One region of the Lysobacter korlensis genome, then DNA from elsewhere that is predicted to be linked to it. Evidence: riboswitches for the same ligand, from Rfam matches in the RefSeq annotation. Region 1 holds a riboswitch; the other holds the start of a gene.

Region 1 (14,326 bases):
CGATGAGCCGCTTCGCGACATCCTCCACCGTCACGCCGGTGGCCTGGGTGAGCGGCCGGACGTCGAGGATGCACTCGTGCGCGACGAGGCCGTTGTCGCCTGCGTAGAGCACCGGGAATGAGTCCCGCAGCCGGGCAGCGACGTAATTCGCGGCGAGCACCGCAGCCCCGGTGGCGCGCATCAGTCCGTCGGCACCCATCATCCGCACGTACGCCCAGCTGATGGGCAGGATGCTGGGGCTGCCGTACGGCGCGGCGCTGACCGGCCCGCCGCCGTGCACCAGGGAGCCGGCGTTCCCGGTGAGCAGATCGAACGCCGGGTGCACCGGGCTCTGCGACTGCGGATGCCCGGGGAGGAAGGGCGCGAGGTGCGCCTTCGCAGCGACCGGCCCGACGCCGGGGCCGCCGCCGCCGTGCGGGATGCAGAAGGTCTTGTGCAGGTTCAGGTGCGATACGTCGCCCCCGAACTCGCCGAACCGGGCGTACCCGAGCAGCGCGTTCAGGTTCGCGCCGTCGACGTACACCTGCCCGCCCGCCTCGTGCACCGCATCCGTGACCGCCCGGATCTCGTGCTCGTACACGCCGTGGGTCGATGGGTAGGTGACCATGAGCGCAGCCAGCTCGCCGGCGTGCTCGTCGATCCTGGCGTGCAGGTCGTCGAGGTCGACGTTGCCGTACTCGTCCGTCCTGACCACCACGACGCGCATCCCGGCGAGCACGGCGCTTGCGGCGTTGGTGCCGTGCGCACTCTGCGGGATGAGGCAGATGTTCCGCTGGTCGTCGCCGTTCGCGAGGTGGTAGCCGCGGATCGCGAGGAGACCCGCGAGCTCGCCCTGACTCCCCGCGTTGGGCTGCAGCGAGACGGTGTCGTACCCGGTGAGCTCGGCCAGCCAGGTCTCGAGGTGCGAGATGAGCACCATGTAGCCCGTGACGTCCTCGGTCGGCGCGAACGGGTGGATCTCCGCGAACTCCGGCCAGGTCACCGCCGCCATCTCCGTGGCCGAGTTGAGCTTCATCGTGCACGAGCCGAGCGGGATCATCCCGCGGTCGAGCGCGTAGTCCTTGTCGGCGAGGTACTTGAGGTACCGCATCATGGCCGTCTCGGTGCGGTGCGTGTTGAAGACCGGGTGCGTGAGGAAGTCGGTCGTGCGGCGGAGATCCTCGGGCACCCCGGTCGATGAGTACTCCGCCCAGCCTCCGCCCATGCCGAACGACGCCGCGAGGGCGTCATCCAGCTCGAGGTGAGACGTGCCACTGCGCCCGCCGATCACTCCCGTCTCCGCCGTCGCCTCGTCGAAGCTGAGCGAGACCGTGTCGTCGTCGACGAGGTGCAGCAGCAGGTCGCGTTCCAGCGCGGCGGCGACGATCTCGGCCGCGCGGCCCGGAGTACGCACCGTCAGGGTGTCGAAGTAGGAGTCGTGCACGATCTCGAACCCGGCCCGCTTCAGCCGGTCGGCGAATGCGCGGGTCTTCCGGGCTACGTTCCACGCGATCCTGGTGAGCCCGCCGGGCCCGTGGTACACCGCGTACATCGACGCGAGAATGGCGAGCAGCACCTGCGCCGTGCAGATGTTGCTGGTGGCCTTCTCCCGGCGGATGTGCTGCTCCCGTGCCTGCAGGCTCAGCCGGTAGGCGGGGTGTCCGTCGGCATCCTTCGACACGCCGACCAGCCGGCCCGGGAGCTGCCGCTCGAGGCCGGCGCGGACGGCCATGTAGCCGGCGTGCGGTCCGCCGAAGCCCATGGGCACGCCGAAGCGCTGGCTGGTGCCGACGGCGACGTCCGCGCCCAGGTCTCCCGGCGAGGCGACCATCGTCAGCGCGAGCAGGTCGGCTGCGACGATCGCGAGACCGCCGGCATCGTGCACGGCGTCGATCACGGCGGTGGGGTTCCAGACCCGGCCGGACGCGCCGGGGTACTGCACGAAGACCCCGAACGCCTCTGGGAGGGACGCCTCGGCCGCTGAGCCGGTCGACCCGTCGATCGGTACCGGGACCGCGCCGTCTTCGGAGGTGGTCCCCTCGACAGGCTCAGGGAGCGTGCCCGAACCGGGCTCAGGGGTGGTGAAGTCGACCTCCACCAGGTCGATGCCCACCGCCTCCGCGCGGGTCGTGAGCACGGCCTTCGTCTGGGGGAAGGCATCCGCGTCGACCAGGAACACGTTCGACGGCGACTTCGAAGCCCGGCGGGCGAGCAGCATCCCCTCGACCACGGCGGTCGCCTCGTCGAGCATCGATGCGTTCGCCGTCGCCATCCCGGTGAGATCGGACACCATCGTCTGGAAGTTGATCAGCGCTTCCAGCCGGCCCTGCGAGATCTCCGGCTGGTAGGGCGTGTACGCCGTGTACCAGCTCGGGTTCTCGAGCACGTTGCGCTGAATCACCGACGGCGTCAGGGTTCCGTAATAGCCCAGTCCGATCATCGAGCGGCGGACCTTGTTGTGACGGGCGATCGCACGCAGCTCGGCGAGCGCCTCCCGCTCGGTTGCGGCCTTCGGGATCGAGCTCTCCGCGACGGGCAGGGCGCGGATCGACTCCGGGACGGCGGCGTGCACCAGATCCTCGACCGTGTCGTAGCCGAGCACCGAGAGCATCTGCAGCTGGGCAACGGAATCCGTTCCGATGTGCCGGTCCGTGAAGGGGGTGCTCACTGCTCGCCGACCAGCTTCTCGTACTCGTCGGCGCTGAGCAGCTGCGGCAGCTCGGAGAAGCGCACCTTCAGCAGCCAGCCGACGCCGTAGGGGTCGCTGTTGACGAGCTCCGGCTTCGACAGCACGTCGTCGTTGCGCTCGAGCACCTCACCGCTGACCGGGGCGAACAGCTCCCCGACCGACTTCGTCGACTCGATCTCGCCGATGACCGCTCCCGCGGTGAGCGCGTCCCCTGCGGACGGCAGGTCGACGTAGACGACGTCACCGAGCTGGTCCGCGGCGTAGGAGGTGACGCCGACCGTCGCGGTGTCGCCTTCCACGTCGACCCACTCGTGCTCGGCGGTGAACAGCAGTCCGGTGGGGGCGTTCATGATGCTGCCTTTCGGGAGTAGAACGGACGCGCGGCGACCGTGGCTGGGATGCGCGTGCCGCGCACATCGACGGCGAGTCTGGTTCCCTCACCTGCGAATTCGGGGGCGACGTAGGCCATGGCGATCGGATGGCCGAGCGTCGGGGAGAGTGCACCGGAGGTCACGGTGCCGATCAGGCCGGCGCCGTCGCCGTCACCGTCGAGCACCGGGTACCCGGCGCGAGGCGCCCGGCGACCCTCCGCGGTGAGGCCCACGAGCACCGGTGCGCCGTCGTCCGGTCCCCGCTCGACGGCTGCTCGTCCGATGAACTCCGTCTGCTTGGTCAGGGCGACGGCGCGGGCGAGTCCAGCCTGCACCGGCTGCACATCGCTGCTCAGCTCGTGGCCATAGAGGGGCATGCCGGCCTCCAGACGGAGGGTGTCGCGGCTCGCGAGCCCGGCGGGGAGCAGGCCGCTGCCGGCACCGACCTCGCGGATCGCAGTCCACAGCTGCGCCGCGGCATCCGGGGCGAGAAACAGCTCGAAGCCGTCCTCGCCGGTGTAGCCGGTGCGGGCGACCAGAACCTCGTGCCCGTCGAAGCGGGCCGGCGCGCTTCGGTAGTAGCGGAGCTCGCCCAGCGGTGTCTCGAGTGGCTGCTCCAGGTTCTCGAGAATCTCCCGCGACTTCGGCCCCTGCAGCGCGATCAGCGCGATGTCGTCGCTCTCGTCGAACACATCGCAGGTGAACGGTGAGCACCGGTTGCGCAGCTCCTCGGCGACGAGCTCCCGGTTCGAGGCGTTCGCGACCACAAGGTAGCGATCGCTGCCGGTGCGGTACACGACCAAGTCGTCGAGAATGCCGCCCTGCTCATCGAGCAGCAGCGAGTACTTGGCCTGGCCGGCCACGATCGCTGACAGGTCGGCGCTGAGTGCGTAGTCGAGGGCGGCCGCCGCCTCGGGTCCGACCACCACGATCTCGCCCATGTGCGACAGGTCGAAGAGGCCCGCCGCGGTGCGGACGGCGTGATGCTCGGCCAGATCCGAGCTGTACCTGACCGGCATCTGCCAGCCGGCGAAGTCGGTGAAGCTCGCTCCGGCATCGGCATGGAGCTGGTGGAGCGGAGAGAGGCCTATCGTCACTGAGTTCTCCTGGCGCGCGAGGGCTGCGGGTGGAACTCCCCCTCTGTCATCTGCCTGAGAGCTTCGCGTCGGGGTCGCCGTCGCTTTCACCGTGGGCGGAATCGAGCGAAGCTCGATTCGCTTTTCAGAGTGGCCAGTGCGGTGCGGTACAGATACCTGAGAGATTGGCGGGGAGGCTTGCTCCTTCGGTGCCCCTGGTGGGGCTCTCCCGCATCGCGTTCGCGGCCCGGTGTTCGGTTGTGGTCATGAGCCTACCAACCGTCCGGGCGCGCAGCGGCTCCGGTGCTCAGTGCGAGTCGTCGTCGTCGCGGTTGCTGCGGAAGTACCGCACCGCCTGAAGGATCAGCACGACCACTGTGGCGACCGCGGCGAGGACGAACAGCCCGCCTACCCACGGTGGCGTGCCGGGCGGCGCGGGGATGGGGAACATCGGCTGCATGGCCTTCACGCTACCTCGCGAGCGTCTGCCGCGCGGGTACGGTCGAGGGGTGGAGCGCCTTCTCGAGACCTCGCTCGGGCCGGCACGGATCACCGTGTCCGCCGCCGACGAGCCCCGTGCCGTCCTGTGGCTGGGCCACGGCGCCGGAGGCGGAATCGACTCCCGCGACCTTCTCGCCGTGGCGAAGGCGCTGCCGGCCGAAGGCATCACCGTCGTCCGCCACGAGCAGCCATGGCGGCTCGCCGGCAGGAAGGTCGCGGTCCGGCCGCCGATGCTGGACATCGGATGGCTGGAGTCGGCCCCGACGGTGCTCGAGCTCGCGAACGGCGTGCCGCTGTTCGTCGGTGGCCGCAGCGCCGGTGCGCGGGTCGGCTGCCGGACCGCGGGCGCACTGGGGGCCGCGGCGGTCGTGTGCCTGGGCTTCCCGCTGCATCCTCCGGGGAAGCCGGAGAAGTCACGGCTGGAGGAGCTGCTGACCCCTGACGTGCCGGTGCTCGTGGTGCAGGGCGAGCACGACACGTTCGGATCCGCGGCGCAGGTGCGCCGGGAGACGGAGGGCGAAACCAGCATCCGGGTGGTCGAGGTGCCGAAGGCCGATCACGGCCTCCGCGTCGCGGCCCGCTCCGGCGTCGACGTCAACGACATCGTGACGTCGGCAGTGCGGCAGTTCGTCGACGAGGTCCTGGCCGGCTGACCGTGCGGTCCACGCCGGGACGCGGCGATGACTGCGGGTGTGCCGGATGATCGCGCGATTACGCGTTCATCCGACACGAGCGCGTTCATCCGGCACGAAGCGGGACCCGCCTATGCGCCGCCGACCTTCTTGTCGGCAGCGTCCTCCGCGCTGTCGATCTTGTCGCCGTACTTGCCGCCGCTTGCCCTGTCCGCCGCGTCGCCGCCCTTCTCGAGCGCGTCGTCGCTCATCTGTTCGCCCTTCTCGCTCTTCGCGAAGTCGTTCGCCTTGTCTCCGAGGCCTCCGAGGTCCATGGTGTTCTCCTGTCACTGACGCGGTGCCGCAGGCGCGGCCGCCGCCTCAGTCTCGTTCGCCGCCGCCTCACCCAGGACCGGCACCCGGTCGACGCTGATCGAGTTCGGAGCGCGCGCACAGGCCGAGTCCACGCCACGGCGTAACAGTCGCCCGAGCCGCCGACGGAGACCCTAGGTTCGTGTGCATGCGCATCGACGACCACGGCGACATCCGCGTGCTGCACCTCGACCCCGACGGCCCGCTCGTCTCCACATCGGACGACGCCTCCGACCTCATCGGCAACGCATGGTCCGAGGGGATCAGCACCATCGCGATCCCGGTGTCTCGGCTCGACCCCGGCTTCTTCGATCTCAGCACGCGGAAGGCCGGGGAGATCACCCAGAAGCTGGTGAACTACCGACTGCGCCTCGTCGTGGTCGGCGACGTGTCCGTTTTCGAAGCGGCGAGCGGAGCGTTCCGCGACTACGTCTGGGAGTCCAACCGCAGCCAGCACGTCTGGTTCGTGACGGACGAGGCCGCCCTGGCGGAGCGTCTCGCTCGCTGAACACCGTCGCGCTGAGCCGGGTGAGCCGTCGATCGCGGTCCCGGACGCAGTCCGCGGCCGACGTTCCTGGACCGACGTTCATGGATCTCAGAGCCACCGTCCAGCGGTGATGGTGCCTCGAGTGCGACCGTCATCTCATGGACAGATCGAATCAGGGCGAGGGCGCCGCCGAGGGTTTCGACCCGACGAACGGCATGGTCGACGGACTCGAGGGCGACTCGGACGGCACTGCCGAGGCTGACACGCGCAGCGAGGCCGAGCGAGGTGCCGACGACGACGCTGACGACGAAGGAGGCGTGGGATTCCCTGCCGCCGGACAGGGACCGCAACTCAGGTCGATGGGCGGCCTGTAGAGCCGAGCAATCCCGTCCGGCACGCCGAGCGGGCCGGCGCCCATAAGGAGCGCGGATCCGTCCCGCACCGGCGGTGCGTACGCTGGCCTCGTGCGTCTCCGTCCGCCCTCCCAGCGCAATCGGCGGCCGATGGAACTGACACCGCGCGAACGACTGCCCCGCGACGTGCTCGTGCTCGGCGCGGTCGCGTTCTTCGTGATGCTGGGCTTCGGTGTCGTGATCCCCGTGCTTCCGGTGTTCGTGCGGCAGTTCGGCGTCGGGTACCTCGAGGTCGGCGCCGTGGTGTCCGCCTTCGCGCTGATGCGGCTCGCGATGACCCCGTTCACCGGGTGGCTGATCGACCGCGTCGGCGAGCGCACGATGCTGTCCGTCGGCATCGGCCTCGTCGCGGTGTCGAGCGCGCTCGTGGGCCTCGCGCAGAGCTATGTCGAGGTACTGCTTCTGCGCGGAGCGGGCGGGATCGGATCGGCGCTCTTCTCCGTGTCGGCGATGTCGCTGCTGTTCGCTGCAACCGCTCCGTCGATGCGCGGTCGTGCGATGAGCTTCTACCACGGCGGCTTCCTGATCGGCGGGATGGCGGGCCCGGCGGTCGGCGGGCTGCTCGCCGTGATCTCGCTCCGGGCGCCGTTCTTCTTCTACGCCGCGACGCTCACCATCGCGGGACTGATCGGGCTGCTGATGCTGCGCACCAGCCGCGGGGCCGATGCCGGCGACGCACCGGCGCGCGTGCCCCTGCCGACGGTGCTCCGGGATGTCCGCTTCCGTGCCGCCTGCCTCGCGAACTTCGCGCAGGGCTGGGGGTCGATGGGGGTGCGCAGCGCGCTGATCCCGGTGCTCGTCGTCGAGCTGCTGCACGAGTCGCCGGCGTGGACGGGCGTCGCGTTCGCGATCGCGGCGGTGGCGCAGACGCTGGCGCTCGCCCCGGCCGGGCGGTTCATCGACACGGTGGGACGCCGACCCGCGCTGGTGGTCGCGTTCACGGTGACCGGCGGCGTGATGCTCGCGATCCCGTTCGTCTCGTCGCTGCCGTTGCTGATCGGACTGCTGTGCGTCTACGGTGCCGCCGCGGCGTTCCTCGGGCCTGCCTCTGCGGCATCCGTCGGCGACGCGGCGGGACCGCGGAATGCGCGGCCGCTGGCGATCTACTCCGCGTTCTCGGACGCCGGCACCATCCTCGGCCCTCTCGCGGCGGGAGCGCTTCTCGACGCGTTCTCGTATCCGGCGGCGTTCGCGTCTGCGACGCTGTTCATGGTGCTCGCGGCGGCGTACGCGCTGCGGATGCCGCGGCGTGACCACGCGGCCTCACTTCCGTGACCGCGGGGGCGGTGGCACCATGAGCGGCATGATCGAGGTGAAACCGGCCCACGACTTCGGCGACATGGCGACGATGTTCGCGCCGAAGAATCCGGAGTCCTCGGTGTGCTGGTGCCTCTCCTGGCGGTTGGGCTCGAAGGAGAACCGGTCGCTTGTCGGCTCGCAGCGCGCGGAGAAGGTGCGGGAGCTCTGCGCCCGCGATCTGGCGCCGGGCGTGCTGGCGTACCGCGACGGTGAGGTCGCCGGCTGGGCGGGCATCGCGCCGCGCGCGGAGCTGCACCCGTTCGCGAACTCGAGGAAGATCCCGCACCTCGACGACCTGCCGGTGTGGTCGCTGTGGTGCATCCGGGTGCGCCCGGGTTTTCGGAAGCAGGGCGTGACGCCCGCGCTCATCGAGGGTGCCGTCGACTACGCCCGGGTGAACGGCGCCCCGGTCGTGGAGAGCTACCCCGCCGACAACGGCGGGGAGCGAGTGGATCTGACGATGGCGTTCGTCGGCACGCGGGACATGTTCGAGCGGGCGGGCTTCGAGAAGGCTGCGGAGACCACCTCCGTCGTCGGCGGCTTCCCCCGGATCCTGATGCGGCGCACCCTCACCTGACGGCCTCGCCTTCAGCGGCTTCCGGCATCGGCGCAGCTGGGACGCCCGTTCCACCCCGCGACGGTCTCACCGCCGCACGAGGAGCTCGGAATCGAGACCGAGGAACGCCCCGTACCGCGCCGCTGCGACTTCGAGAGCATCGAGCTCTCCGGACCGCAGGCGGCGATAGGGCATGACCTCGAAGCGGACCCGCGCACCGAGCGTGCGTTTCATCGAGCCGACCAGCTGGGCGTCGACCACGGCCATCCCGACGGCCACCTCCCGTCCGCGCGGAACGATTCCCTCCGCATCGAGCACCATCCGGCTGTCCTGGTAGCCCCGGTACAGCTCGTCGAGGATCTGCAGCAGATGCGCCGCCGGCTCCGGCGAGGTCGACGGCATCTCGGTGCCCGCGGCGTGCCAGAACGTGCGCCCATCGTGAGTGAACGACGTGAGCCGGTCCTGAACCTGGTCGAGTCCGCGCCGCACGTCGGTGAGTGTCAGCGTCGCCCAGTACGCAAGGTCCCGTTCGGTGGCCGGCCCGTGTCCTGTGAAGTAGCGCAGGGTGGCTTCGGCCAGCGCCTCGTCTCGATCCAGCCGTGTGGCCGGCGGGACCCGTTCGGCGAACGCGGCATATGTGTGCTTGCCGTTCACCAGACGCCCGCTGCAGATCAGTCGATCCAGTTCGGCGACGCCCAGCAGGAGCATCAGCGCCTGCCCACCGAGGTCCATGCCGCCGTCGATCAGCCCCGCTGCGAGCTGTTCGCGGTTCTGGTCGGGTCGCCCGCTGAGGCTCTCGACGACGATGCTGAGCGCTCGATCGAGGTCCGACGCGCTCAACCCGTGCTGCTCGATCAACTGACGATGGAGGACCGGGCGGACCCGTGGCGATGTGAGCTCGATCAGCCACCGGACGTCGGCGGCGGAGACGAAATGCCAGGTGGGCCGCAGAACGTGAGTGCGGATGATCGCGCCGGTGTCGAGCAGTCCGGCGAGGTCCGCGGCGTCACTCTGGGCCGTCCGGCAGGCGACGGCCCACTCGGCCTGGCTCCGATTCTCCGCCTGGACGGCGAGCAGGCTGCGCACCACAGCCGACGCCGAGGGCGCGTGCGGTTCCAGCAGGTGCTGAGTGTGCATCCGCCATCGCGCGATCTCATTCGGCTTGCTCATCGGGCCCCACCATAGAACCGATCGCGGACAGGATCAGTCCCCCGGCCTCCACCGCGCCCCGAGGGCTCAGCGCGGCAGCGCTGCGTCGCGCAGCGCCTCGAGCGCGACGCCGGCGACCACCTCCGGGCGGTGGAAGAGCAGAAAGTGGTCGGTGTCCACTGCGCGGACGTCGTCGAAGGTCTCGGCGGCCCAGCGCCGCTCCTCGTCGGTGACCAACTCGTCATCGACCCCGAGCAGCACTGTCGTCCCGATCGACTTCCACGCGGCCGCGGGGATGGGATCGGTGTTGATCCGTATCGCCGCGGGCCGCCTGGGATTGCGCCGAATATGCTCCTGCACGTCCGGGGGGAAGGTCGTGCCCTTCTCCTCGTACACCCACCAGTCGTTGTCCAGCACGAATGTGCCCGCCGAGTAGTCGGCCGTGATCCACGGCGGTGAGTCGACCCAGCGGATGCGTTCCGGGTCGATTCCGACCCGGCACGGAACTGCGCCGGCGTAGATGAGCCGAATCACCGACCCTTCACCATCCGCGGCGACGCCGATCACATCGCAGCCGTAGGACCAGCCGATCGCGACCACCGGCGGCGGGCAGGACCGGATCACCCGGCGCACCTCGTCCGCATCCTCCAGCAGCCCCGCGCGGGCCGAGCGGTGGGAGGGCAGATCGGGGGCCTCGACGTGGACGCCGGCGTGTTCGAGAAGTCTCCGAACCCACCCCATATCACCGGGATTGGACCATGTGCCGTGCACGATCACCGCGCTGCCGGGCGGCGTTCCAGGTCTCGCGTCCACGCCGCCACGGTAGAGCTGACGCGGCCTGCACAGCAGGGCCGGAAGTCCTCATGCCCGGGTCGACGGGATCAGCGCGCCGCGTCCCACCATTCCATGACACGGGTTCCGAGAAGGGTGAGCCACTTGGACGGCTCGCCCTGTGGGACGTCGACGTCGAACCACGTGCGGCCCGGAAGCGGGGCCCCCTGCAGCCACCTTCCGTCCGGCTGCCGTGCAGCGCGCACCACCTCGATGGCCTCCGCAAGCCTCGGATCGGGCGGCGTCTCGTCGAGGAGGGCGGCATCGCGGAAGTGGTCGAGCGCGACCAGGGCGCTGTACCGGTGGCGGTTCGGATAGACGAACTCGGTGACGAAGCCGCCGACGAGCTGCCCGGTGGTCGCCCGGTACATCAGCCGCCGCTCGAGCAGATACTCCTCGCCGCCGCGGCGCGCGGGGCGCAAGCTGGTGTCACCCGTGATCCGCTCGTAGGCGAGCATCCCGCGCAGCGCGTTGAGGGTCGAGTGGAACGACGACCGCGTCGAATTCCCCTCCTCCGCCTCGCAATTCCACCCGCCATCGGCCAGCCGGTGCGCGGGGAACCAGGCGGCCAGCCCGGAGATGTCGGCGCCGAGCCAGGCACCACTCGCGAGGGTGTAGGAGTTGATGCACACGTCGACCTCGCCGCCCCAGTACGGCAGGTGGTTGTACTCCCAGCGGCTGTTGGCGGCCACCTTCTCCGCCGTCCCGGGCAGCCTCGCAGCGTCGACGCCCCATTCGCGAAGGTCCTTCAGCGCCCAGGTGGTCGCCGTCCACGGCTGCCCGGGCTCCTTGGACTCGGGACTATCGAAGAACCCTGCCGGGAAGAAGGCGCCACCCGCCCACTGCCCGTCCTGGTCCTGCTTGGACAGCAGCTCGGCGCCGTATCCCTCCGCTCCCACCCGGGCACGCGTCGCCTCCCACGCCTCCCGCGGGGCGCCCGCCAGATCCCGCTCCACCTGCCAGCGCACGGCGGGATCAGAGTCGAGCAGCCAGTCGAGCACCTGCGGATCAGTCGCCATTCCGGAACGCTACCGGCGACCGCCGACGAGCGAAACGGCAACGGCGCCGACACCGCTCGTCTGCCGAGCTGCTCGGGATCTCGGCGACGGATTCCGCGGGCCGATTCGGAACGCCCGGTGCGAACGATCCGGCGTGGTCATCCGCGCGCGGCGTCACCCTTGTAGCCGACCAGCCACGTCAGACCGAATCGGTCGCACAGCGTTCCGTCCGAGTCTCCCCAGGGTCGCTCTTGCAGCGGGTCGATCACCCGCCCGCCGACGGCGAGCGCGGCGAACCATCCGTCGAGCACGTCGGGCGCTGCGGCACCGAGCAGCGAGAGCATCATCCCCTCCATCCGCACAGGGCGCCCGTCGCCGGCGATATCCGCGCCGTAGAGGTCGACCGGACCGGACAGAGTGCCGTGCGCGATGGCGTCGCCCGGACCATCGTTCCGGCCGAAGTCGGCGAAGGTGTTGAGCTCGAGGTCACCGCCGAACACCTCGTGATAGAAGCGGAGGGCGTCTGCAGCGACGCCATCGAAGTGCAGATACGGAACCGGAGCGGGCATCCGGCGACGCTAGCGCGCGCACCTGGCGATGTCCAGCCGCTGAGGGTGTCCTCACTCAGGATGCTGGGTGTGGTCTTCGACGTCTGGTTTCGCTCGCAGGACGTCGGCGATTCTCTTCCTCCGGACGCGGTGCGATGGTCTGGTCGTACTCGATCTCCGGGACGGTCGGTTCATCCGGGCCGGGAATGTGCTCCTGAGAGGAGTGCTCGTTGTGGGCTGACACGGCGAATCCTTCGGTCGGCGACACTGAAAGCCTATGCAGATTGGCCGTCGGCGGGGAGGGCCGTCAGTTCGACGGAGACCGCCCACTCGTCACCCGATGCAACTGGGAGCGCGGCGACGGCCGAATGTGTGCACGAACTCCCGTCAGCCGGTCTCCGCGTACCAGATGGGTTCTTGCGAAACGCGATTGCAGGCGTCGCCTTCGAGGTTCACGTCGACCTCATAGAACACTGGACCGCGGATTCTCACCCAGATGTCTTGTTCCCTGTTGGGATAGGTGCCAGTACTGTCGGGGTCGGCCGGCGCCGACCAGCAGTAGAAGCACTCACCGGGAACAGCCTGATTCGGGAATTGGGCGAAGTTTCCATCGACGCCGTCAGCAGAGCCGACATAGACGCTTCCGTCGCGCGCTCGGATGTGCAGGCCTCCGCCGAAGTCGTCACTGCGCCCTTCATCCCAGAACTGCAATACGTTGTCCGCCCGGTACATGCAACGTTGAACGAAGTCTTCCGGGCTGTAGTCCGCCGGTTGTTCCGGTCGCCTCTCGGTTTATTCTGGTGTGAGGGTCGCCGTTGGCGTGGGTGCTTGCGACTGGGCTTCCTCCTCAGGCAGCTGATCTGTCGTCCACGGGGTGCTGGTGCATCCGGCTAGCAGGATTCCGCAGACGACGATGGCGATGGGGGCCGGTACTCGTGCGGCACTCATGAACAAGACCTTAGGCACCGCGACGAGTTCGTCCGCCGGTCCCCGACTGGCGTGGCCGTCATCATCGAGCTAGCCAGTGAAGGAGAAGAAGGAGTCGGGCGGGGTCGTGCTGTGACTTGTTCGCCATGAGGCGACTCCTTACGAAGACGACTCAGACGAGTCGTGGACGAGCATGGGATTCAGTGGCTGACCCGAAAATCGCGCATCTCCGGGCTCGTAATCCTCGCGCGAGCGCGTCCGTTCGGGTCCTTCCCAGACGACATCAGACGTTGAAGCGGAACTCCACCACGTCGCCGTCCTGCATCACATAGTCCTTGCCCTCGATGCGCGCCTTGCCCTTCGCGCGCGCCTCGGCGATCGAGCCGGTCGCGACGAGGTCATCGAAGCTGATGACCTCGGCCTTGATGAAGCCCTTCTCGAAGTCGGTGTGGATGACACCGGCCGCCTGCGGGGCCTTCGAGCCCTTGGCGATCGTCCAGGCGCGGGCCTCCTTGGGACCTGCGGTGAGGTACGTCTGCAGGCCCAGGGTGTCGAACCCGACGCGGGCAAGCTGCGCGAGGCCGCTCTCCTCCTGACCGGTGCTGGCGAGGAGCTCGGCGGCGTCGTCCGCATCCAGGTCGATCAGCTCGGACTCGATCTTCGCGTCCAGGAACACCGCCGGCGCGGGTGCGACCAGCGCCGAGAGCTCCGCCTTCCGGGCGTCATCCGTCAGCACCGCCTCGTCGACGTTGAATACGAAGATGAACGGCTTGGCGGTGAGGAGACCCAGCTCACGGATGGGGGTGATGTCCACGCCGGGGCCGTACAGGATGCGCCCCTCGTCGAGCACATTCCGGGCTGCCTTGACCGTCTCGAGCACGATCGGGTCCGCCTTCTTGCCGCGCACCTCCTTCTCGAAGCGGGGCTCCGCCTTGTCGAGGGTCTGCAGGTCGGCGAGGATCAGCTCGGTGTTGATCGTCTCCAGGTCACCGGCGGGGTTCACTGCCCCCTCGACGTGGACGACATCCGAGTCGTCGAAGCCGCGCACCACCTGCGCGATGGCGTCCGCCTCCCGGATGTTGGCGAGGAATTGGTTTCCGAGCCCCTCCCCCTCACTCGCCCCCTTCACGATGCCGGCGATGTCCACGAATGACACGGTCGCCGGCAGGATCCGCTCGCTGCCGAACAGCCTCGCCAGCACATCGAGCCGCGGGTCGGGCAGGCTCACCACGCCCACGTTCGGCTCGATCGTCGCGAACGGATAGTTCGCCGCGAGCACGTCGTTCTTGGTGAGTGCGTTGAAGAGCGTCGACTTGCCGACGTTCGGGAGACCGACGATTCCGATGGTGAGAGCCACGGGCATCAACAGTACCCGTGGCCGTACCCGGCACTTTCCGAGTCCCCCGCCCTAGGCTGTGGCCGACCCGCCTGCCCGAGGAGTGATCATGCGCGTCGTTCTCGTGGGATCGACCGGCAACATCGGCACGTCGCTGCTGCGCCGGTTCCAGCAGGAGGCCGA
Region 2 (14,326 bases), on a different contig from region 1:
TTCCGCGAGCGCTACTCCAATTTCTTCTATATCGACCGCATCGTCGTTGCCAGCCGGCGGCGTGGTGGCGGCGTCGGGCGCGCTTTTTACGCCGACGCCCAGAGCTACGCCGAGCTGCGCTACGCGCAGATGGCCTGCGAGGTCTTCCTCGACGGTGGCAACGACCCGGTGCTGCTGTTCCATGGCGCGTTCGGATTCCACGAGGTCGGCCAGAACGTGATGCCCGACGCCCGGCTGCGCGCAGCGATGCTGATGAAGGACCTCGAAAGCTACCCTTGGATCAACGAAACCTACGGCGACGCACTGCCGAAGCTGCCGTGGGTCCGCCAGCCGCGCGTTGCGCTGGACGCAGCGGCATTCGTACCGATGCAGACGGGGACCGGCCTGTGAACGTGGTCGGCATGGATTTCGAGCCGGCCGGTGAACTCAAGATCGGCCAGGTCGGCATCGCGAACCTGCGCATACGCACGCTCGACGTCGCACGCCTGGTCGACGAGATGCGCAGTCGCGTGCAGCGCGCGCCCAACCTGTTCGACCGTGCTGCCGTCGTGCTGGATTTCGGCGGCCTGGCCCATGCGCCTGATGCGGCGACCGCGCGCAGCCTGATCGACGGCCTGCGTGCCGCCGGGGTACTGCCGGTCGCGCTTGCGTACGGCACGAGCGAGATCGAGCAGCTGTCGATCCAGCTCGGCCTGCCGCTGCTCGCGAAGTTCCGCGCCCAGTACGAACGCGTCGACGGCACGCCCGCGCCTGCAGCGGCAGCAACCGCCCTGCCCCCGCGGCGCGAGCCGCCACCACCCGAGCCGCCGCGCGCGGCGCCTGCACCGGCCGCGGCCCAGCCCCAGCCCGGCCTGATGCAGGTTGCGCCGGTCCGCTCCGGCCAGCAGATCTACGCCGACCACCGGGACCTGACCGTGCTGACCACCGTCGGTGCGGGCGCCGAGGTCATCGCCGACGGCTCGGTGCACATCTACGGTGCGCTGCGCGGTCGTGCACTCGCCGGCGCGCAGGGCAACACGCAGGCGCGTATCTTCTGCCGCGAGTTCCACGCCGAGCTCGTGGCGGTCGCCGGGCACTACAAGGTGCTCGAGGACATCCCGAAGGACCTGATCGGCAAGCCGGTCCAGGTCTGGCTCGAAGACGAACAATTGAGGATCGCGGCGCTGGACTGACCGTCCCGGCCGCGCGATCCATCCCCCAAGATCAGAACAGGAGAAACGAACTTTGGCCGAGATCATCGTAGTCACGTCCGGCAAGGGCGGCGTGGGCAAGACCACCACCAGCGCGAGCCTCGCCTGCGGGCTCGCACGGCGCGGCCACAAGGTGGCGGTGATCGACTTCGACGTCGGCCTGCGCAACCTCGACCTGATCATGGGCTGCGAGCGTCGCGTCGTGTACGACTTCGTCAACGTCGTCAACGGTGAAGCGTCCCTGCGCCAGGCCCTGATCAAGGACAAGCGCTTCGACAACCTCTACGTGCTCGCGGCGTCGCAGACGCGCGATAAGGACGCACTGACGAAGGAAGGCGTGCAGAAGGTGCTCGACGACCTCGCGCAGGATGGTTTCGACTACATCGTCTGCGACTCGCCGGCCGGCATCGAGAAAGGCGCGTTTCTCGCGATGTACTTCGCTGACCAGGCGGTGGTCGTGGTCAATCCGGAAGTCTCCTCGGTACGCGACTCCGACCGCATCCTCGGCCTGCTGGCAAGCAAGACGCGGCGCGCCGAGAACGGCGACCGCATAAAGGAGTTCCTGCTGCTCACCCGCTACAGCCCCAAGCGCGTCGAAACCGGCGAGATGCTCAGCATCGGCGATGTCGAGGAAATCCTCGGCCTGAAGACGATCGGCGTGATTCCCGAATCGCCGGACGTGCTCAACGCCTCGAACAAGGGCGAGCCGGTGATTCTCGAGTCGCAGTCCGATGCGGCGCAGGCGTATGACGACGCGGTGGCCCGCCTGCTCGGCGACACGCGCCCGATGCGCTTCACGATGGCGGAAAAGAAGGGCTTCTTCAGCAAGCTCTTCGGAGGTTAACCGATGGGGATGTTCGATTTCCTGACGGCGAAGAAGCAGACGGCCTCGCTTGCGAAGGACCGGCTGCGCATCATCGTCGCCCATGAGCGTGCCGGCCGCGGCGGCCCGGACTACCTGCCGATGCTGCAGCGCGAGCTGCTCGAGGTCATCCGCAAGTACGTCAATGTCGATGCGGAGTCGGTCAAGGTCGACCTGATAGGCGAAGGCGACAACAAGGTGCTCGACATCTCGGTGGCCCTGCCCGAGCAACCCGCGCAGGCCTGACCGCTGCAACGGTGCCGGCGGCCGCCTTGGCGGTCGCCGCCGCCCTGTGGCAAACCGAGTGGCGCTGCGCCATGCGTGACCGCTGCGCCGATCTACCCGACGCTCCCGATGCTGACCCTGGCCGACATCGACTTCGACGACGCAGCCACGCTGCTCGCCCGCTATGGCCTGCGCCTGCACCTGGTTGCCGATGGCGAGCCGATCCCCGGTAGTTACTGGGGCGACGCCGAGGCGGGGATCATCGCTTCGGATGTCTACGCCAGGCGGGACACGCCCGTGCACTCGCTGCTGCACGAGGCCTGTCACCTGATCGTGCTGCCACCTGCGCGCCGCGCCGCGGTGCATACCGACGCGACCGACTCGATCGAGGAGGAAGACGCCGTCTGCGTGCTGCAGATCCTGCTGGCCGGCGAGCTGCGCGGCGTAGGCCGCGATCGCGCGCTTGCGGACATGGATGCCTGGGGCTACAGCTTCCGGCTGGGCTCGGCGCGGGCGTATTTCGAACGCGACGCCGAGACCTCGTGGGAGTGGCTGCAACGCCACGGCCTGGCCGACGCGACGACGCGCGTGCCGATCCTGCCGCCCCTGCCCGCAGCGGCCGCCTGACCCGGTCACGCCGGGCAACTTGCACGGTCCTGCTGGGGCCTCTAGCCTTCGGGCGCGGGTGCGCTCGCGCCTGAAGACTCCGGAGACCTCGATCATGACCCCAGCACGCGCGCTTCTCGCGCTCAGCATTACTGCCCTGCTCGGCCTGTCGGCCTGCACGCGGCAGCCCAGCCCGGACGATTCGCGCCCCGGCGCGCCACCGGCAGCGCGCGAAGGCGAGACCGCCGACGAGTTCATCGCGCGGGTCAACGCCGAATACAAGGCGCTGTATCCGGAGCTGACGGCGGCGCAGTGGTTGTCGTCGACCTACATCAGCGACGACAGCCAGCTGCTGTCGGCGAAGGCGAACGAGCGCTACCTCGGCCAGCTCAAGAGCTGGATCGAACAGGCGAAGAAGTTCGAAGGCCAGCAGATGTCGCCGGAGACCGCGCGCGCGATCCGGCTGCTCAAGCTCTCGACCTCGATGCCGCCGCCGAAGGATCCGGCCAAGCTCACCGAGCTCACCCAGATCGCAACGCGCATGGAAGGCATGTACGGGTCGGGTGAGTTCTGCACCGGCGAAGGCGCGGCGCGCAGCTGCCGCCAGCTGGGCGACCTCGAGGAAGTGCTGCGCAACAACCGCGACTACAACGAGCAGCTGGCCGCATGGCGCGGCTGGCACACGATCTCGCCGCCGATGCGCAAGGACTACACGCGCTTCGTCGAGCTCGTGAACGACGGCGCGCAGAACCTGGGCTTCGCCGACGCCGGCGAGATGTGGCGTTCGGGCTACGACATGAGCCCGGCCGAGATCGCAGCCGAGACCGACCGCCTGTGGACCCAGGTCAAGCCGCTGTACGAGCAGCTGCACTGCTACACCCGCACGCGGCTGCAGTCCGAGTACGGCGCTGACAAGGGCGCGGCCGCCGGCGGCATGCTGCCGGCGCACCTGCTCGGCAACATGTGGCAGCAGGACTGGGGCAACATCTGGGACATCCTCGCGCCGTACCCGGGCGCCGGCAGCCTGGACATCAGCACCGCGCTGGAATCGCAGTACCAGCAGGCGTATGCGGGCCGAATCGCGCAGTCGCAGGTGCCCGCAACGCCGGCGATGCTGGTCGAAGCCGAGCAGGAAGCGCGCCTCGCGAACGCGAAGCAGATGACCGAGCGCGCGCAGGACTTCTATGTCTCGCTAGGCATGCCGAAGCTGCCGGAGAGCTACTGGAAGAACACCCAGTTCATCAAGCCGCGCGACCGCGACGTGGTCTGCCACGCCAGCGCGTGGGACATGAACATGGAAGGCGACGTGCGCACGAAGATGTGCATCAAGCCGAACGAGGAAGATTTCACGACGATCTACCACGAGCTCGGCCACGTCTATTACTACCTCGCATACAACAAGCTGCCGCCGATCTTCCAGCAGGGCGCGCATGACGGCTTCCACGAAGCGATCGGCGACACCATCGTGCTCGCGATGACGCCGCAGTACCTGCAGTCGATCGGCCTCGTGGGCGAGCAGCAGCAGACCAACGAAGCGCTGATCAACGCGCAGATGCGTATGGCGCTGGCGAAGGTCTCGTTCATGCCGTTCGGCCTGATGATCGATCGCTGGCGCTGGGGTGTGTTCGATGGTTCGATCAAGCCCGGCGAGTACAACAAGGCCTGGTGGGATCTGAAGGCGAAGTACCAGGGCGTCGCCCCGGTCGAGGCACGCGGCGAGCAGTTCTTCGATGCGGGCGCGAAGTACCACGTGCCGGGCAACACGCCGTACACGCGTTATTTCCTCTCGCACGTGCTGCAGTTCCAGTTCTACAAGGCGCTGTGCGACGCGTCGGGCTTCAAGGGCCCGTTGTACGAATGCAGCTTCTACGGCAACAAGGAAGCCGGCCAGAAGTTCCAGGCGATGCTGAGCAAGGGCGCGAGCCAGCCGTGGCAGCAGACGCTCAAGGAGCTGACCGGTGGCGAGAAGATGGATGCCTCCGCCGTGCTCGAGTATTTCGCACCGCTGCAGACCTGGCTGAAGCAGCAGAACGAGGGCCGCACCTGCGGCTGGCAGGCGAACGCGACGCCGGCTCCGGCAGCCAGCCCGGTGGCACCGGCAACGGGCCCGGCAGCGCCGGCCGCACCTGCCAAGCCGGCGACACCGCCGATCGCGGGCTGAGCCTCAGCCACTGGTGGCACCGAAAGGCCGGCGAATGCCGGCCTTTCCTTTTGGCGAAGCGGTCGCGCGCTTCGTCGCGTCCGATGGGCCAACCAGCCGAGGCGGGCGCGGCTTGCTCCATTCCGCCGCCGGCTGCAGACCCATGGGCCTAGACGATCTCGCTCGGCATCGCAGGCTGCTCGCCCGAAGAATCGATCGACCGCCGCCGCACCTGCCGCTCCCAGCGCCAGAAGCACCAGCCGACCGCCATGAACGCCGCCGCGCCGGCCGCGAGAGCGAGCGGATCGCTGCTGAGCCAAGGCGACAGCAGACCCGCAACGACGGCATTGAGAACCAGACTGGTGAATGCCTGCAGCGACGAGGCCGCGCCGCGCTGCTGCGGGTACATGTCGAGGATCGACAGCGTGATGATCGGAAACACGAGCGCGATGCCGAATGCGTTGAGGCTCATCGGCAGCACCGCGATCGGCACGCTGGGCACGTCGACCAGCAGGTTGTAGCCGAGGTTGAACATCATCGCGACGGCGCTGCAGGCGAAGCCGATCGCGACGAGGCGCTCGCCGGAAATGCGCCCCGCGGCCCGGCCGGACATGAAGGCGCCGAGCACCATGCCGCCAATCGTGGGCACGAAGAACCAGGCGAACTGCCGCTCGTCCAGCCTCAGGATGTCGAGCACGAACGCGGGCGCGGACGCGATGTAGAGAAACAGCGCGCTGAAGTTGAACGCGCTTGCCGCCGCGAGCCGCTGGAAGCGGGCGTTGCGGAAGATGCCGGCGTAGTCACGGATCAGCCCGACCGGACGCAGCGACCGCCGCTGCTCGGGCAGGTGCGTCTCCGGCAGCCAGCGGGCCGTGGCGATCAGCAGCGCCAGCCCGAACGCGACCAGAAACCAGAAGATCGCCGGCCAGCGGCTCCAGCCGAGGATCCAGCCGCCGATGATCGGCGCGATCGCCGGGGCGATGCCGAAGATCATCGACACCTGGCTCATCAGCCGCTGCGCGTCGTCACCGTTGAGCACGTCGCGAATCACCGCGCGGCCCACGATCAGCCCGACCCCCGAAGACAGGCCCTGCAGCGCGCGGAACGCGAGCAGCGTGGGCAGATCGGTCGCAAGCGCGCAGCCGACCGACGCGAGCGTGAACACGGCGAGGCCGCCGAGGATCACGCGGCGCCGGCCGATCGCGTCCGACAGCGGGCCGTGCACGATGCTCATCAGCGCGTAGGCGATCAGGTACACGCTGATCGTCTGCTGCATCGCCACCTTGTCGGCCCCGAGCTGGGCACCGATCTGCGGGAACGCGGGGAAGATCGTGTCGATCGAGAACGGGCCGAACATCGCCAGCCCACCGAGCAGCAACGCGAGCCGGCGGACCGGGAGGGCCGGGGTGGAACGGGGCATCATCATGGGCGCGGGACGGCGGGCTAGCTTAACGACTCAGGGGCGGCGCCTTCGTTATTCCACCGGGGCGTTGCGTTCCATCGGCCGCCAATCGCCCGCCTCGTCCGTTCGCTGCGGCCTCGCCCGCAGGCTCGCGCGGGCGGGTACGCCCGCGTTTGCGGCGCTGGGCGGGCGCGATCCACAGTGCGCGTGTTCCGCCTGCACCTTGCGGCCTTTCGCGCCCGAGGCGCGACGGAGGCGACTTACGGTCGTGCCATATGGGCGCAGTGCGTAGTGCGCAGTACCCGCGGTTGCAGGCCGCGGCCAGACTTAACCCCAACCGGCCGACCGCGCCCGCGGGCAGTAAAGCCGCAAGCGGGCCGGGCCTTCACGCGGCCGGCACGTCTATAATCCCGCCAGCAGCACGCGGTGGGAGAAGCGGGCACGGTCCCGCTGCCGAAGGCGCAAACGCCCGCAATCGCTCAGGCCCCACGACCGCCGCGTACACAACTCTGGAGAGACCGGTTCAATCCGGCGCCGAAGGGGCAAGAAGCGCCCTCCCCCGCTGCCCCGGCAGCCAGCCGGGGCCGCTTCCAAACTCTCAGGCAAAAGGACAGAGGGGCGCCCCGCGTGTGGCATGCACGCAGCCTTCGGACGCCTCCGTCATGAACCAGAGTTCCACCCCGATCCCCGCCGGCACTTCGCTGCGCGCACTCGAACACCACGGCGCATTCATCGAGCGCCATATCGGACCGAACGATGCCGAGATCGCGCACATGCTGCGCGTGGTCGGTTACGAGTCGCTCGACGCGTTGACCGATGCGATCGTACCGGGCTCGATCAAGTCGGCCACGCCGCTCGCGCTGCCCGAGCCGATCACCGAAGAAGAAGCGCTCGCCAAGATCCGCACGCTCGCCAAGCGCAACCGCGTGTTCCGCAGCTACATCGGCCAGGGCTATTACGGCACGCATACGCCGAAGGTCATCCTGCGCAACATCCTCGAGAACCCGGCGTGGTACACGGCCTACACGCCGTACCAGGCCGAGATCTCGCAGGGCCGCATGGAAGCGCTGATCAACTTCCAGACCATGTGCGCCGACCTGACGGGCATGGAGATCTCGAACGCTTCGCTGCTCGACGAGGGCACCGCGGCGGCCGAGGCGATGACGCTTGCCAAGCGCATGTGCAAGTCGAAGTCGAACGTGTTCTTCGTCTCCAGCGGCGTCCACCCGCAGACGCTGGAAGTGCTGCGCACGCGCGCGGCCGGCGTCGAGATCGAGCTGCATGTCGGCGACGAGAGCGAAGTGACGAATGTCGACTGCTTCGGCGTGCTGCTGCAGTACCCGAACACGTTCGGCCAGATCCACGATTACGCGGCACTCGCCGAAGCCGTGCACGCACGCGGCGGCCTGGTCGCGGTCGCGACCGACCTGCTCGCATTGACGCTGATCGCGGCGCCCGGTGAATGGGGTGCGGACATCGTAGTCGGCAATAGTCAGCGCTTCGGCGTGCCGTTCGGTTTCGGCGGCCCGCATGCGGCGTTCCTTGCCTGCCGCGATGCGTACAAGCGCTCGATGCCGGGGCGCCTGATCGGCGTGTCGATCGACGCCGAGGGCAAGCCGGCCTATCGCCTCACGCTGCAGACGCGCGAGCAGCACATCCGCCGCGAGAAGGCCACGTCGAACATCTGCACCGCGCAGGTCCTGCTCGCCGTCATGGCCAGCATGTACGCGGTGTACCACGGTGCCGAAGGCCTGACCCGCATCGCACGCCGCACGCACCGCCTGGCCGCGATCCTCGCTGCCGCGCTGCGCCAGGCCCGCGTGACCGTGGGCCCGGACTTCTTCGACACGCTGCACGTGGTCGATGTCGACGCCGCCGCAATCCATGCGAAGGCACGGGAAGCCGGTATCAACCTGCGCGAGATCGACGGCCGCAGCCTCGGCATCAGCCTCGACGAGACGACGACGCGACAGGACGTGGTGGACATCGCCGCGCTGTTCGGGGCGCACATCACGGATGTCGATGCGCTCGATTCCAGCGCCGCCGACTCCCTGCCGTCTGGCCTGCTGCGCACCAGCAAGTTCCTGCAACACCCGGTGTTCAACACGCACCACAGCGAACACGAACTGCTGCGCTACATGCGCTCGCTGTCGGACAAGGACCTCGCGCTCGACCGCACGATGATCCCGCTCGGCAGCTGCACGATGAAGCTCAACGCGACGGCCGAGATGATCCCGGTCACGTGGCCGGAGTTCGCGAACATCCATCCGTTCGCGCCGACCGACCAGAGCGAGGGCTACCACCAGCTGATCACCGAACTCGAAGCGATGCTGGTCGAATGCACCGGCTACGACGCGGTCAGCCTGCAGCCGAACTCCGGCGCGCAGGGCGAGTTCGCGGGCCTGCTCGCGATCCAGGCATACCACGCCTCGCGCGGCGAGAGCCATCGTGACGTCTGCCTGATCCCCGAGTCCGCGCATGGCACGAACCCCGCCTCGGCGCAGATGTGCGGCATGCAGGTCGTGGTGACCAAGTGCGACGCGAACGGCAATGTCGACGTCGAGGACATGCGCGCGAAGGCCGAGAAGTACAGCGACCGCCTTGCCGCGCTGATGATCACCTACCCGTCCACGCATGGCGTGTTCGAGGAGGACATCGTTGCGATCTGCGAGATCGTGCACAAGCACGGCGGCCAGGTGTACACCGACGGCGCGAACATGAATGCACTTGTCGGCGTCGCCAAGCCCGGCAAGTGGGGCTCGGACGTATCGCACCTCAACCTGCACAAGACGTTCTGCATCCCGCACGGCGGCGGCGGCCCGGGCGTCGGCCCGTGCGCGGTCAAGGAGCACCTTGCACCGTTCCTGCCGCGTGCGTTCGGTAGCGATGCCCCGGTCGGCATGGTGTCGGCGGCGACGTTCGGTTCCGCCTCGATCCTGCCGATCAGCTGGATGTACGTCACGATGATGGGCGCCGAAGGGCTGCGCCGCGCGACCCAGGTTGCGCTGCTCAACGCGAACTACGTCGCCAAGCGCCTCGCGCCGCATTACGAGACGCTCTACACCGGTCGCAACGACCTTGTCGCGCACGAGTGCATCCTCGACTTGCGCCCGATCAAGGACGCGACGGGCATCAGCGCCGAGGACGTGGCCAAGCGCCTGATCGACTTTGGCTTCCACGCACCGACGCTGAGCTTCCCGGTCGCGGGCACGCTGATGGTCGAGCCAACCGAGAGCGAGGCGCTGCACGAGCTGGATCGGTTCATCGACGCGATGATCCAGATCCGCGACGAGATCCGCGCGGTCGAGGAAGGCCGTATGGATCGCGAGGACAACCCGCTCAAGCACGCACCGCACACCGCGAATGCGGTGATGGCGGCGGAATGGACGCACGGCTATTCGCGTGAGTTGGCCGTCTTCCCGCTAGCTTCGCTGCGGCAGCAGAAGTACTGGCCGCCGGTCGCGCGCGTCGACAATGTCTACGGCGACAAGAACGTGTTCTGCAGCTGCGTGCCGATCAGCGAGTTCGAAGAGATCGAGGCGTTCAGCGAGCCGAATGTGATGTAAGTCGCGCGCCGCGTCGGCCTGGCCGGGTGACCGGTCGAGGCCGACGTCGGTTGCGATGCGAAACAAACCAGCGGCCGGCCCGCGTTAACGCCGGACACGAAAAGGCCCCGCATTGCGGGGCCTTTTCGTTACGACGTGTTACCGCCGTGCGCTGGTTTTACCGGGGCTGCGAGCTCGGGCAGGCCGTGCGCTGGCCGTCCGCGCTTTCGCAGTCGTCGCGCTCGTCGATCACTTCGAGCGCAGCGGCCTGCAACATCGCGCCGGGCGTGCGGTCGTCGATGCGATCGAGCAGGTCCGTCGTTTCGCTCGCGAACGAGTTCGTCGCGATGACACCCACCGGCGGCGGCTCGGGCAGCACCGCTTCTTCCGTGATCGTCAGCGTCGAGCCGACGAACGTGAGGCGGTAGTTCGACGACGCGTTCAGCGTGCCCTGCTGGATCGCATACGAACCCGCAGACTCGCCCGGCTGACGGGTCAGCGAGCCGCTGAGCGAGTCACCCGTCACGATCGATCCGTTGGTGATCGTGTACGTCAGTGCCGGGTCGGGATTGCCGACCTGCTTCATCTTCGGATCGGCGGTGACCGTGATCGCGCGCTGCAGGATGTCGGCGACGACGCTGCCGGGAAGCGTCAAGGTGTAGTTGCCGGCATCCGCACCGGTCAATGTCGTGCCACTCGCGTTAACGGCCTTGCCCGTGCCGGCGTTCGGATCGAGGAACGCGAAGGCGGTGCCCGTGGTCCCCACCGCATCTCCGGCAACCGCGCCGTTCAGAGTGACGGCCCCGGTCGCGGTGGTGGTGCCGTCGTAGGTCTTGTTATCGACCACGAAGCCCGCCACGAGTGCACGGCGCAGGATGTCCGCCACCGCAGTCGCCGGCAGCGTCAGCGTGTAGTTGCCAGCGTCGGCACCCGTGAGGCTCGTACCGCTGATGTTGACGGTTTTGCCGGTGCCTGCGTTCTTGTCGGCGAAGGTGAAGGTCGTGCCGCCCGTGCCAACTGCGTCGCCCGAAAGAACGCCGTTCAACACCACCGCGCCCATTCCCGCCGTGCTGCCGTCGTACGTTTTGTTGTCGACGTTGACGGTGCCGGTGATGCCGAGCGGCGTGACCGTCACCCTGCCCGCGTTCGACACGTCGACCGCATAGCCGCTGTTGGTCGCGAGCGAGTTCGGATCGACCGTGATGCCGTATGGCCCACCGTTGACCGACGCACGCGGCGCGAAGCCGTCGGAGGTCACGCGCGGCGTGCCGTTGAATACCGACGCCTGGGTGTCGGCGAGGAACGCGCCGGCAACGCCCGGCTGGTAGCCGCTGATCGTGAACGCAACGCCCGGGTTGGACGTCAGGTCGGTGCCGTAGACCTTGCTCACGTTGCCGGTGGTCAGCGTCAGCCGCGGCTGGAACGCGAACACGTAGCGGTTGGCGTTGACTGCCGCCGGAGCGAGCGTGGCGCGCGTCGCGTTCCAGATCGCCGTATTGTTGCTGTTGAGGTTGTCGAACACGTTGCCGGCCGGAGCCTGCGAGTAGATCACCCAACGATTGGATGCGACGACCGCATCCGAGCCCGAGGCGTTGATGAAGTTCGCATCGGTCGACAGGTCGACACCGGCTCCGCGCACTTGGCCGGCCGCACCGATCTCGAGATTGCCGCCCGTCACGGCGATCGATGCGTCGCCGGTGCCGGCGTTGACCACACCCGAGACCGTCAGCGCGCGTGCGTTGCGGAGGGTGAGCCTCGACGTGGTGAACGCCCCAAGCTGCCCGATCTGGTTCGCGCCGCCGAGCACCGCGCCGCCACCGGCGGTACCGGTCAGCAGGTTCGTGGTGAGCGGGCCGGTGACGTTGAGCGCGCCGCTGGTGTTGACGGTCGTTGAATTGCTGGATGCGGTGCCGAGCGTGATACCGCCCGCATCGCCGGTGAGCGAAAGCACGCCGGTGGCGTTGGCCGCTGCGATGTCGAGCCCGTTGGCGGCGGCAATGATGTCGGCGCCCGCACCCGTTGCCGCTACGGTGCCCAGCAGCGCTGCGCCCGAAGCGTCGACCCTCACATTGCCGGCGGACGAGATGTCCATGCGGCTGCCGGGCGTCGCGCCACCCACCGTGCCGAGCGCGGTGACCGAGACGGTGCCGCCGCTCGAGCGCAGTGCATTCGCGCGCACCGTGCCGACCGAATCGGCCGTGATGTTGCCGCCTGCGTCGATCGTGGTGGCGACGTTGAGGTCGCCGCCCGTCGCGGCGAGCGAAACGCTGCCGCCGGCGTTGGCCGAGCCGAGTGCGAGCGAGCCCAGGCTCGAGGTCAGCGAAAGCGATGCATTCGGACCGACGAAGGACGTAATGTCGACCGAGCCGCCATTACCGACCAGCGTGCCGGTGTGGTTCGCCGTGATGTTGCCAACCGTCAGCGCACCATCGGTGGTGAGCGTGGCATTACCGGCAACGCCCGCGCCGACCGTCAGGTCGTCGAGGTCGAGGCCGTTGCTAGCGGCCACACTGTTGGCGTTGAGCATGCTTGCGCCGTTGACGGTCAGCGTCGACAGCGCGTTCGTCGAGCCGACGTTGCCGTTGAACGTGGTGCCCGTCGCGTTGATGACGAGGTCGCCCTGGTTCGCCGCCTGCCCGTCGATCGTGCCGTTGAAGGTAGCGCTGCCGCCGGTGGCCGTGAACGTCGTCGCCCCTGCGACCACGGTCGCGCCATCAACGACGATATTCCCTGCGCCGGTGGTGACCGGTACTGCGTTGACGAGCATGCCGCTGGCGACGTCGAAACGGATGTCGCCGCTGCCGGTCGTTGCACCAGCGATCTGCGGGCTGAACCTGTCCACGTTGAGCGTGGTCAGTTCGAACGGCACGCCGGCAGCACCCGTACCGGCATTGCGGACCTGGATGCCGCCGGCGCCCGAGTTGCGGAACGCGGCTGCGGCGAACAGGTTTTCCTGAAGCAACGAGATGCCATTGGCCGCGCTTACGTACAGCCGCCCGCTCGAGCTCTGCGTCGTATTGACGATGCCTGCGGTCTGATTGATTGCACCCGACGAGCGGAGCGAGATGTACTCGTTCGTCGAGCCCGCGCGGATGCCCGAGGTTACGTTGCCGCCGAGGTTGATGTTTCCGCCGCCGGAGGTAATGAGCTGGACATCACCGCGCGCCGAGGTCAGTGGCCCCGTGACGTTCAGATTGCCCCCGTTCCGGGCTTCGATCCAGAGGCGGCCCGGACTGCTGAGGTTGGCAGCGGTGAAGCCACCTGCGGTATCGGTGATGACGAACGTGTTCTCGGTGCCCTGGGTGAAGTTGGGCGTGAACACACCAGCGCCGAAGAAGTCCGCGGCCCGGATGCGGTAGCCGTCACCGACGTTCGGCGCCACGGCGACGGTCAGGTTACCGGTCTCGGCATACAGCGACATGTCGTTGCCGGACAGCCTCGTTGTCTGCAGGTGGTCAGCTGCACCCGCAGAGCTGGTGTCGAGCGGAGCGAGTCCGCCGACCGTACCGCCGGAGGTGAGGGTACCCCCGACCGAAATGCCCTGCGAACGAATCACGAGGTCGTCCCGCGCGGTGACGGTGCCGACGGTGACCGAGCCGCTGGAGCCAATCGCGACATCACGGCCCTGCAGCGTGTTCGTCGAGTAGTCGACCGAGCCCGCCGAGCGGATGTCGAGGTCCGATGTGCCCGTGCCCACGTTGCCCAAGATCCGGACGCTCGACGCGCCGGCCGCGACAGCTGTCTGTCGCGTGCGGCCGCCTGCAATCAACGTGCGCGTCGTGCCCGCACCAGCGTTGCCCGCCGCGTAGAGCACGATGTCACCGGAATTGAACGTGACCGTGTCGGCGCCGCCGCTGTTGTTGAGCAGCACATTGCCCGCTGCATCGGTCATGCCAGCGGCCGCGATGATGGTCTTGTTGCCGCTGAACGTGCTTGCGCCGCCGACGCTTACCGCGGTCGTGGCGGTGCTGCCTTCGGTGATGGCGAGCGTGGTGATCGCATCGAGGTTCCCGTCGAACGTCACCGACACGCCACGCGCGCCGACGAGCGCGTTCTGGCCCGTACCGGCATTAGCGGTGCCGCCGAAGTTGATCGCGTCGGCAATCAGCGCGATCGCACCGGGGCCGCTGCTTGCGTTGAGCGAGGCGCCGTTGGCGACCGTGATGCCGCCGGCTGCACCGCCGAACGTGAAGGTGTTCGTGGTGCCGTTGAGGAATGCAGCGCCGTTGAGCGTTGCGTCCTCGCCGTTGAGCAGCGCCGCAGTCGACAGCAGCAAGCCGCCGACGTTGAACACGCCCGAGCTGCTGACCGCGATGCCGGCCGGATTGATCAGCCAGAAGTTGCCGCCGGCATTGA

What was found. Region 1 has a riboswitch for glycine ahead of gcvT (glycine cleavage system aminomethyltransferase GcvT). Riboswitches for the same ligand answer to the same signal wherever they lie in the genome.
Region 2: another riboswitch for glycine. It lies ahead of gcvP (aminomethyl-transferring glycine dehydrogenase); the one in region 1 lies ahead of gcvT (glycine cleavage system aminomethyltransferase GcvT).

What each region holds. Positions count from the first base shown of each region.
Region 1 covers NZ_JBHLTG010000012.1:51,208-65,533, forward strand. Annotated here, with positions in the region: gene gcvP (aminomethyl-transferring glycine dehydrogenase) at 1-2,647, opposite strand, end outside; gene gcvH (glycine cleavage system protein GcvH) at 2,644-3,018, opposite strand; gene gcvT (glycine cleavage system aminomethyltransferase GcvT) at 3,015-4,136, opposite strand; glycine riboswitch at 4,173-4,269, opposite strand; glycine riboswitch at 4,271-4,357, opposite strand; gene ACFFGH_RS30930 (hypothetical protein) at 4,423-4,575, opposite strand; gene ACFFGH_RS30935 (alpha/beta hydrolase family protein) at 4,625-5,269, shown strand; gene ACFFGH_RS30940 (antitoxin) at 5,380-5,562, opposite strand; gene ACFFGH_RS30945 (DUF4180 domain-containing protein) at 5,748-6,107, shown strand; gene ACFFGH_RS30950 (hypothetical protein) at 6,245-6,460, shown strand; gene ACFFGH_RS30955 (MFS transporter) at 6,590-7,774, shown strand; gene ACFFGH_RS30960 (GNAT family N-acetyltransferase) at 7,803-8,375, shown strand; gene ACFFGH_RS30965 (winged helix DNA-binding domain-containing protein) at 8,442-9,524, opposite strand; gene ACFFGH_RS30970 (alpha/beta hydrolase) at 9,591-10,316, opposite strand; gene ACFFGH_RS30975 (squalene cyclase) at 10,385-11,353, opposite strand; gene ACFFGH_RS30980 (VOC family protein) at 11,491-11,901, opposite strand; gene ACFFGH_RS30985 (hypothetical protein) at 12,268-12,612, opposite strand; gene ychF (redox-regulated ATPase YchF) at 13,091-14,164, opposite strand; gene ACFFGH_RS30995 (NAD-dependent epimerase/dehydratase family protein) at 14,253-14,326, shown strand, end outside.
Region 2 covers NZ_JBHLTG010000001.1:1,334,319-1,348,644, reverse strand. Annotated here, with positions in the region: gene ACFFGH_RS06135 (GNAT family N-acetyltransferase) at 1-390, shown strand, start outside; gene minC (septum site-determining protein MinC) at 387-1,172, shown strand; gene minD (septum site-determining protein MinD) at 1,225-2,034, shown strand; gene minE (cell division topological specificity factor MinE) at 2,038-2,298, shown strand; gene ACFFGH_RS06115 (hypothetical protein) at 2,407-2,904, shown strand; gene ACFFGH_RS06110 (M2 family metallopeptidase) at 2,999-5,044, shown strand; gene ACFFGH_RS06105 (multidrug effflux MFS transporter) at 5,193-6,443, opposite strand; glycine riboswitch at 6,925-7,049, shown strand; gene gcvP (aminomethyl-transferring glycine dehydrogenase) at 7,088-9,991, shown strand; gene ACFFGH_RS06095 (beta strand repeat-containing protein) at 10,149-14,326, opposite strand, start outside.